Regions from separate parts of the Staphylococcus casei genome, predicted to be linked through region 2. Evidence: predicted binding sites of a transcription regulator. Region 2 holds the regulator's gene; the other holds the start of a gene.
What was found. The regulator CtsR, encoded in region 2, represses protease genes until heat stress. The targets are predictions, from matches to a motif close to ATGGTCAATAAAGGTCAAACA.
Positions count from the first base shown of each region.

Region 1: the regulator CtsR is predicted to act here: its motif matches at 2,830-2,850, upstream of clpP (ATP-dependent Clp endopeptidase proteolytic subunit ClpP).

Region 1 covers NZ_CP125718.1:2,139,900-2,145,312, forward strand. Annotated here, with positions in the region: gene QMO72_RS10430 (DUF4887 domain-containing protein) at 1-165, opposite strand, end outside; gene QMO72_RS10435 (hypothetical protein) at 464-664, shown strand; gene QMO72_RS10440 (TIGR01777 family oxidoreductase) at 1,032-1,928, shown strand; gene QMO72_RS10445 (hypothetical protein) at 1,949-2,164, shown strand; gene clpP (ATP-dependent Clp endopeptidase proteolytic subunit ClpP) at 2,200-2,784, opposite strand; tRNA gene QMO72_RS10455 (tRNA-Arg) at 2,938-3,009, shown strand; gene QMO72_RS10460 (class I SAM-dependent methyltransferase) at 3,189-3,890, opposite strand; gene QMO72_RS10465 (cytidine deaminase) at 4,003-4,431, shown strand; gene whiA (DNA-binding protein WhiA) at 4,609-5,413, opposite strand, start outside.
Region 2 covers NZ_CP125718.1:2,419,161-2,424,573, forward strand. Annotated here, with positions in the region: gene QMO72_RS11805 (protein arginine kinase) at 1-1,006, opposite strand, end outside; gene QMO72_RS11810 (UvrB/UvrC motif-containing protein) at 999-1,550, opposite strand; gene QMO72_RS11815 (CtsR family transcriptional regulator) at 1,569-2,030, opposite strand; gene QMO72_RS11820 (NupC/NupG family nucleoside CNT transporter) at 2,187-3,401, shown strand; gene pdxT (pyridoxal 5'-phosphate synthase glutaminase subunit PdxT) at 3,535-4,110, opposite strand; gene pdxS (pyridoxal 5'-phosphate synthase lyase subunit PdxS) at 4,112-4,999, opposite strand; gene pdxR (MocR-like pyridoxine biosynthesis transcription factor PdxR) at 5,101-5,413, shown strand, end outside.

The sequences.
Region 1 (5,413 bases), 280 kb from region 2:
TAAGCGTTCATTAGCTTTATTTGAATGATCTACAAATGCGAAAATGGCAAATATCAATCCACCTACAAGTAATAATACAATGATCCCACTTACAATTTTTGCAAAACGACTCATTTTTTTGTTATCTTGATTATCAAAATCATTATCCTGCTTATGCTTTGGCATATGCTCCCCTCACTTCAATTTATATCATAACATTTATGTTTTTCTCATATATAATCCAATAGTAAAAGTATATTTTACACTATTTCATGTACGAATTAAACTTATTAACTATTTTTTAATACAGCTGTTATCGTCGTGTCATATCTATAGTAGAATAGACGTATCACTACTTTAACTATTCTCTTCACGTTTCAACTTTACATTAATCTATAGGCTATCTTACTTTCAATATATTCATTGAATTTTAACCTTACTTTATTACAATTATACTACTATCATAACAGGATGTGTCGTCAATATGAAAAAACATGATCCATTACACGACTACGAGCAAATTGACCTTAAGCATGAAAAAAGTAACAAAGGGCTTCGTCAAATGATGGTTGAAAACGACAACTATGAAGCGCGCAAATATTCAAAAACACGTTTTCTGCTCTTTGTTTTTGTAATCTTTTTAATACTCATTGCTTTTGGCATCGTTGGCATTTTTATTTTATAATACTACTTCTAGTATAAGTTTTATTATTAAAGTAATCAAAAGTTAAAAAGATAGTTCCTAGTCATTAATTGCGTTAACATATAAATATAGGCCTATACGATACTCGCATAGGCCGTTACTAAAGGGAGTCAAAATTTTACCTTCGCTAGTATATTATGGGGTATACTCGAAATAATTAAGAGATGATTAATTAATATCGAAGGTACCTTTATTATAACCTATACTATTTTAATTTAAATACTTCTAGCAAGAAGTTAATGACATATTAATGAACAAATTTTGAAAAAATTATGTCCTTCAAATGCGATTAGATTATCCTACCTTTAATCATTGCATCATTAGGCACTATTATTTAAGAGGTGATAAGATGAAAAACTATTTAATTACAGGCGGCACTGGCATGATAGGTACACAACTTGTGGAAGCCATCATCCAAAGTGATGCACACATAACTATTTTGACAAGACAAAACAAATCAAGTTCACATCCGAAGATCACTTATGTGAATTGGTCAGAACCCGATTGGGAATCTAAAATTCCTCATATTGATATTGTCATCAATCTTGCAGGTGCTAGCTTAAATCAACGATGGACAAAAGCTCACAAGCAATCCATTATGTTAAGTCGCTTACAATCTACCCAAGCATTATTTGATTTATTTAAAAATCGCGAACAAAGACCTTCTGTATTCTTCAATGCAAGTGCTATAGGTTACTATAAACCAGATTTAAATAGAACCTATACAGAGTTATACAAAACTTTACCCTTCGATTTTCTTTCAGAAGTCGTTTATCAATGGGAAAGACGTGCTCGTCAATTTGAATCATTAGGTACACGCGTCGTAATTGGTAGATTTGGAATGGTGCTATCTCAATCAGGCGGTGCTCTACCTTTAATGAAACTGCCTTACGAACTTTATCTTGGTGGTAAACTTGGTACTGGAAGACAATGGTATTCATGGATTCACCTAGATGATTTAACAAGAGCTATTCTTCATACAATTAATACCGAAAAAGCTCAAGGCGTGTTTAACTTCACTGCCCCAATCGTGGAACATCAAAATTTATTTGGCTATACACTCGCTCGCGTTACACATCGTCCACACTATACTTGGGTACCTTCTTTCGCGCTCAGATTAGTATTAGGACAAATGTCAACAGTCGTACTCGATACTCAAAAAGTAATTCCAAATAAATTACAGGCTATTGATTTTAAATTTAAATATCCAGATTTAAAAATTGCTTTGGAAGATTTAGTTCATTAACTTTTTATGCGAGGGATAAAATGAAAGCAGATGGTCTAACACATATATTATTACTCATTGTTGGTTTATTACTTTTATTAAATGGCTGTTTTGCTTTTGATAAGTCGCTGGCTATGACGATAGTATCTTCTATTTTTATCATTGTAGGATTAATGCTATCCGTTGTATCAGCAAAACTTTTCTATAATAATAAAGTCAAACAGAAATTGATGTCAAAAAAAGACAAGTCGTTATAACGACTTGTCTTTTTTATTAAAACTTTAATTTCAACTTATGATTCTGGAACCATAACTTGGTCAACCAGACCATATGCTTTAGCTTCTTCAGCTGATAAGAAATTATCACGATCTGTATCTTTTTCGATTTTTTCAATAGATTGACCTGTACGGTCTGCTAAAATTTGATTTAATTTAGAACGTGTTTTAAGAATGTGGTTCGCAGCAATTTCAATTTCTGTTGCTTGACCTTGTGCACCACCTAATGGTTGGTGAATCATTACTTCAGCATTTGGCAATGCAAAACGTTTACCTTTTGCACCAGCTGCAAGTAAGAATGAACCCATTGACGCAGCCATACCAATACAAATTGTTTGAACATCTGGTTTAATATGTTGGATTGTGTCATAGATTGCAAAACCAGCTGTTACACTACCACCCGGCGAGTTGATATAAAGGTAGATATCTTTTTCAGCATCTTGTGCTTGTAAGAATAATAATTGAGAAACAATAGAGTTTGCTACATTATCATCGATTTGTGAACCTAACATGATAATACGATCTTTTAATAAGCGTGAGTAAATGTCATATGCACGTTCCCCACGATTTGTTGTTTCAATTACTGTAGGTATTAAATTCATTAATATTGCCTCCTTATTTCTAACTGATAAATATATTTTAACCCAAAAGTCAAACATGGTCAAAAAATAACGCTTGAAATTTTTACGAAATTTCTTCAGTTGTTATTGACCATTGCTATTAAGATTTGTACACTTAAAGTATTGTTAAATTCCCCCCTCGTAGTGTAATGGATAACACATAAGATTCCGGTTCTTAGAATAGGGGTTCGACTCCCTTCGAGGGGATTATAATATCATATTTATTTGTGAAGGACATTATTAAGCAGATGCTGAATAATGTTTTTTTATAACAGTTTAATGCTTATCTTAGGTACAAGCGTATATTTGTAGTTAAAGGTGATAATAGGTGTCTAATCAACACTATTAACCATTTGAAATCTTTATATAAACAAAAGTGATAATAATCACTTCACTATTTTTAACATCGTATGAGCATGTGTTTGAAATTCATAATCTACTTTGCATTCATTGATGCTATACCCTAATTCAGTTAAATTTTTAATGATATGATCTAAATATGCATAGCGATGACCTTCTAAATCAACCAATGGGAAGATTCTAAGCTCTTTTTTGCTCACTCTTAACAGTTCTTCCAAACATTTGATATGAAATGCATAGTCTAATCTATCAGCATACATAAATAAAAAATGCGCAGATAATACGATATCAAAGGCTTCATCGCAGTACGGTAATTCTGGTAATGATACAGCTGTGTACCGATTATTGTGACGCTTCATATCTACGACGCAATCTTCTAATGCCTGTTGACGCTGATATTTCAAGTCCGCTATATTTTTAAAGTAATTCCAATTATAATTATTCTTGGATTTTTTCATTTTTTCTATCGTATGTTGAATGTCTTCTTTACCTTTCGCATACAAATCAGCTCTATTAAAATAATATGCTATATCACACGCTTCTATATTTAATCCTTTTTGTCTTCCTATTGCAGAAAATGAACAAGCTCCAGCAGGACAGTCCAAAATCTTTTTTCTCTCTAACTCAGTTAATGATAAATCAAACATGTTCAAATACTCTTTATATGTGCGTCCTATAAAAATGATTCTTTCTATTTCTAATTTTTCGCTTCTTAAGTTATTAGCCAAAGTACCTCTCCTTAAAAATTATATATTTTGGAGCAATTCAAGACAATAATGCTTAGAAATAATGGTATCATTACTTTAATTGACTGAAAATTCTTTTTATTGAGGTGCATATATGACTATTGAAGAAAAACTTTTTAACACAGCACAACAATTTATAAAATCTAGGTACCCTGAAGGTTGGGGAGGCGCAGCAGCCATGTATTCAAAGAAAGGTAACATCTACATATCTGTAGCACCAGAAATTATTAATGCTTCCTCAGCGCTTTGTATTGAAACCGGTGCCATTTTAGAAGCACATAAAAATCAAGATGCTATTACTCATTCTATTTGCGTAGTTAGAGATGATACACAAAGTCATTTTAAAATTTTAACACCTTGCGGGACTTGCCAAGAAAGACTAGCTTATTGGGGTGGTAAAGTAAAAGTAGGCGTTACTGTACGTAATAATCAATTATTATACAAACATCTAAAAGAACTTCAACCATATCATTGGACGCATGCTTATGACGACATTAAATATTGTGATGATGACGATGCTTAATTTAAATAAACTTATTAATGAAAGGCATTTATTATGATTTCATTTGCTATATTTTGTAGCATAGCTGTTTTCCATCTAAATAATTGTTTATTATAAACTCAAAAAAAATAGTTTCCATAATTATGGAAGCTACTTTTTTTGAAATTTATACATTCGTTTTATATTATTTGTATTTCCTTATAATTCTAATGGCTCGCCGGTTCTTAGTTTATCAGCCATTTCGTTTAACTTTCTTAGGCGATGGTTAACACCTGATTTAGATATACTGCCCGTAGACATCATCTCTCCAAGCTCTTTTAGAGACACTTCTTGATGTTCAACTCTTAATCTGGCAATTTCCCGTAGTCGTTCTGGTAAGTTATCTAATCCAATTTCTTGATCAATCAATTGAATACTTTCCACTTGCTTCATTGCTGCACTAACGGTTTTATTTAAATTTGCAGTTTCACAATTTACTAATCGATTCACAGAATTTCTCATATCTCTAACAATACGTACATCTTCAAATTTTAATAAAGCTTGGTACCCACCAATCAAACTTAAAAAGTCTGAGATTTTTTCTGCTTCTTTTAGATAAGCTATGCTCCCCTTTTTTCTTTCTAAGTGTTTGGCATTTAGCTCATAATTATTCATCAGCTGTGTTAGACCTTCTGAATGATCTTCATATAATGAAAAGACTTCAAGATGATATGATGACGTCTCTGGATTATTCACAGAACCACCCGCTAGAAATGCACCACGCAAGTAACTCCGTCTCATCTCATCGTCTTGTATCATCGCTTCGTCAATTTCATGCGTAAATACGCCATTTTTTAAAATACCTAACTCGTCTAATATTTCTCTCGAGCGTGCTTTAATACGGCATATATATATATTGTTCTTTTTTAACTTCATTTTCTTTCTTACAAGTAGCTCAATCTCAACATTAAAAACTTTTTTAATTAACGAATAGATACGTCTTGCCGTAGTAGCATTTTCTGTC
Region 2 (5,413 bases):
TTATATGTTCTCTTAAAATATCTGCTCTTTTTTCATTTACTACTCTTTCATCTTCATCATCTAATAAGAATGGTGATTGTATCGCAATCATCAATTCATTAAATTTGAAATCTTCTAATTCAATATAGCCTAAATCAATGCCAAGTTTAACTTCACTTAATCTCAGAGAAGCTTCCTCCATAGATATTAGTCTACTATATTTTAATATTCCTAACGAACGATATACTCTATCTAACGTTTCGGTATGATTATGTTCATTTAAACGTTCACGAATTTGCATTTCTTCGTTAATAATTTGCTGAACAACTTCGGTTAAACTTTCTATAATATTTTCTTCTGTTTTACCTAAAGTCAGTTGATTTGAAATTTGATATATATGGCCATAAACTTGCGATCCTTCACCATATATACCCCTTATTGTAAAACCAAATCGGTTAATTGTTTGAGCGATACGATTCATACGCTTCATAATCGTTAAACCAGGTAAATGCAACATCACACTTGCTCGCATTCCTGTACCAATATTAGTTGGACATGTCGTTAAATAACCTAAATGTTCATCAAAACTAATATCCAATTCACTATCTAAAGTATCATCTAATTTAGAAGCTTTTTCAAATAAGGTTTGTAATGATAAATCATTGCCCATTGCTTGTATACGGATATGATCTTCTTCATTGACCATGAGGCTTAAAGATTCATCTTCATTTAATAACACTGCAGAAGCAGGTTGTCTAATAAGTTCTGGGCTGATAAGATGTTTGGCAACCAGTTTATATTTACTTTGTTGATCCATAGTGTCTAAACGTTGTATAAACATATCTGGAAGCGCATCTTGAACCTCGTTAATTACTCTAAAACCTTCTTGCTCGGACGGAAACATGAGCGGATGAACATGATTTTCTAAATTTCTAGCCAATCGTATTCTTGAAGACATTACAATCGGGCTTTCATCTTTATCGCGCATCCATTCACTCATATATGCGCTGATATTATTTTCACTCATCACTACTCACCTCGCTATCCTCTTTTAATGCTTTGATTTCGTCTCGGACAACGGCGGCCTCTTCAAAGTTTTGATCTTCAATAAGTTGGTTTAAATGTGTTGTTTTTTCTTCGATTTTCTTTTTTAAAGCTAACTTTCTATATGAAGATCGAGGTGTTTTACCTATGTGCTCAATTTGGCCACCTTGCACGCGTCGTACAATATCGATAATGTCATCTTTAAATGTAGCATAGCAATCTGCACATCCAAATTTACCGACATGCGCAATATCTTTCAAAGTCATGCGGCACGTAGGACATCTTTTTTCTTCTTTAAAAGCAATTTCATCAAAATCAATACCATGTTTAGCAGCTAAGTGCTGTAATATTTGTTTTACAACAAAAGCACCTTCAATGTCGTCTTGGGACTGTATATGTTGATTTTGTGTCCAAGGGTTACCTCCTTGCGCACATGTTGGACAGACCCATTTTTCATTAACGCCTTCTTGTCCTTTCACAGCTACTTTTACTTCTGCTTCGTTTAAATGACAATTTTCGCATAGCACGACTAAACACCTCACTTTTTAATAATAATTTATTACAGGCAATAATCTTTTTAAAATATTAGCCCGTATAATATCTCTCGATAATACATCCATTTTTAATGTTTCTCTATCAATCACAGCCGAAATCATCTTCGCTTCTCTTTCATTGATATATTCTTTATCCAGTAAACCATCTATAATATAGTACGCTTGTTGTTGAGATATTGATGGCCCTATAAGTTGCAGTAAGTGATTAATGTAACCTGTTTCGTCTCTATTTTCAATTTTCGTGATTCGAATATAGCCACCGCCACCTCTTTTACTTTCAATTTCGTAGCCATGTTCATTTGTAAATCGTGTTTTAATTACATAATTCAATTGTGAAGGCACACAGTCAAAGCGTTGTGCAATATTTGCACGCTGAATTTCTACAACGTCTTCATTGGCGTCTTCAAATAATTTCTTAATGTACTGTTCTATGATGTCAGACATGTTGTGCATGATTATCACCTCTTTTGACCTTCTTTGACTATATTATATGACCAACTTTGACCTTTTTCAACCAATATGTTTTAAAAATTTTTAATTATGGATGTTAGACGTCCTTAATTTGTTGTATTATAGGTATTAAGAAAAAATAAAAGGGATGAAGTAATTATGCATATTATCATAGGTTTGATCGGTATTGCAGTATTTCTCGGCCTAGCGTTTCTTTTTAGTTCCGACAGAAAAAATATTCGCTGGCAATACGTAGGACTTTTACTCGTAATACAGCTTGTTTTTGCCTTTATTTTGCTAAAAACAAAATTTGGTATCACTGTCATTGGTGGAATTTCAGAAGGATTTAATTATTTGTTAGCAAAAGCAGCAGAAGGTGTAAATTTTGTGTTTGGCGGATTTGAATTTGTCGATCCGAAAAACCCACCATTTTTCTTTAATGTATTACTACCAATTGTTTTTATTTCAGCATTAATTGGTATTTTACAATATACACGTATTCTTCCATGGATTATCAATGTATTAGGCTTAGCAATATCGAAAATTAACGGCATGGGCCGTTTAGAATCATACAATGCTGTTGCGGCAGTTATTTTGGGACAATCAGAAGTATTTATTTCATTGAAAAAAGAATTAGCACATATACCAAGGCAACGTCTTTATACATTAACTGCTTCGGCTATGTCTACTGTTTCAGCTTCAATTATTGGTGCATACTTCACGTTAATTGAACCTCGTTACGTCGTGACAGCAGTAGCTTTAAATCTCTTTGGTGGTTTTATTATCGCTTCTATCATTAATCCTTATAAAGTAGAAGCAAAAGAAGATAAGTTAATCGTTGAAGAAAGTGAATCTGGGAAACAATCTTTCTTCGAAATGTTAGGCGAATATATTTTAGATGGATTTAAAGTCGCAATCATTGTTGGAGCAATGTTGATCGGTTACATCGCTATTATCGCATTACTTAATGGTGTCGTAAGTGCTATTTTCACAGGCATTTCGGGAGGAAGCATTACTTGGGATTTCCAAACGCTTATTGGCTTTGTATTTGCACCATTCGCATTCTTAATAGGTATACCTTGGAACGATGCGGTACAAGCAGGTTCAATTATGGCAACGAAATTATTATCAAATGAATTTGTTGCCATGCAAAGTCTTAGCACTGTTAAAGATATGAGTGATCACGCAAAAGGTGTTATTTCAGTGTTTGTAGTTTCATTTGCAAACTTTAGTTCAATCGGTATTATTTCGGGGGCAATCAAATCACTTAATAATGAAAAAGGCGATATGGTTGCACGCTTTGGTTTAAAACTATTGTTCGGTGCTACACTCGTTTCATTTATTTCAGCAGCAATTGCAGGATTCTTTATTTAATACAAAACAGAGCATGTAAGGTTTATGAACCTTACATGCTCTGTTTATTTTTACGATTAGAATTGTTCCCCGAAGTATATGAAACGATAGTCCTTATACATATACTATACCTTCAAGTGCTTCTGCATACTGATTATACTGTTTCAGTCAGCGCTGATTTTACAATATGATCTATAAAGTACTGTGTCACTCTATAATCATCAGTCAACTCTGGATGGAATGATACACCTAGGTACTGTCCTTCTTGCACAGCAACAATTTTTTCACCAACAGTACTAAGTAATTCTACACCTTCATGTATTTCGGCAATATGTGGGGCTCTAATAAACACACCTTCAATATCCTTAGCAATCCCCTTAACATCTAGTTCATTTTCGAAGCTATCTACTTGTCTACCAAACGAATTTCTTTCGACGGTGATATTTAGTTTATCTAAATATCCTTCTTCTCCAGCAATATGCTTAGCCATTACAATAAGTCCAGCACAGGTACCAAACATAGGTAATGTAGATTGTTGTAATGCCTCTTTAAAGCCATAAAGATTCATCAATCGACGTAAAGTCGTTGATTCTCCACCAGGTAATATTAAACCATCAATTTCATTTAATTGTTCCACACGTTTAACTGCTAGGCCTTCATGACCACTCAGTTCAATATGACGTATATGTTCTCTAACGGCACCTTGTAATGCTAAAACACCAATTTTCATATTACCATCCACGCTCTTGCATACGATCTTCTAATGATAATTCATTGATATCTAAACCTTTCATAGCAGAACCTAGTTCTTTAGCTAAACGGCCAATTAATTCATAATCTTGATAATGTGTTGTCGCTTGTACAATTGCTTTTGCAAATTTTTCAGGATCTTCTGATTTAAAGATACCAGATCCTACGAATACGCCATCTGCTCCTAATTCCATCATTAATGCTGCATCTTGAGGTGTTGCTACACCACCAGCAGCAAAATTAACAACTGGTAAACGTCCATTTTCTTTTATACCTTTTAATACTTCATATGGAGCACCAATATTTTTAGCCTCAGTCATAATTTCATCATCATTCATAACAGTTAAACGACTTACTTCTGAATTGACTTGACGCATATGTCTCACAGCTTCTACAATATTACCTGTACCTGGTTCACCTTTTGTACGTAACATCGCAGCACCTTCACCAATACGTCTCGCAGCTTCACCTAAATTACGACAACCACATACAAATGGAACTGTAAAAGTATCTTTTCGTAAATGGTATTCTTCGTCAGCAGGCGTCAATACTTCTGATTCATCAATGTAGTCAACACCCATTGATTCTAAAACACGTGCTTCAGTAATATGGCCGATACGTCCTTTAGCCATTACAGGTATAGATACTGCATTCATAACTTCCTCTACGATTTTAGGATTGGCCATTCTTGCAACGCCACCAGCTGCTCTTATGTCAGATGGTACACGTTCTAATGCCATTACAGCAACAGCTCCTGCTTCTTCAGCAATCTTAGCTTGTTCTGCATTAACAACGTCCATGATAACGCCGCCCTTTTGCATTTCTGCCATTCCTCTTTTAACTCTTTCGGATCCAGTAACTTTAGACATATTTATTTTACCCCTTTACTTAGTTGATTAAATTCATTTTAAAAGATAAACTGGTATTTAAAAAGGGGCAATTCCAAAATAATTTAAGGGGTCAGAATAAAATGGCTAAAAAACATCTCTATATTGATTTATATGAAAATTTAAAAAGACAAATCATCGAAGGACAATATCATTCTGGGGATAAATTCCCTTCAAAACGTGCGCTAAGCGAACATCTTTCGGTCAGTAATACAACAATTGAACATGCTTACCAATTTCTATTAGATGAGGGTTACATATATTCTAAACCACGTTCTGGCTATTTTGTATCAGACATAGAAACCTTACCTATTATTAATAGAAATATGCACTCTTCAAATCTATCTAATCCTGATCATTTTGAAAATAACATTAATCATACATATGATTTTGCAT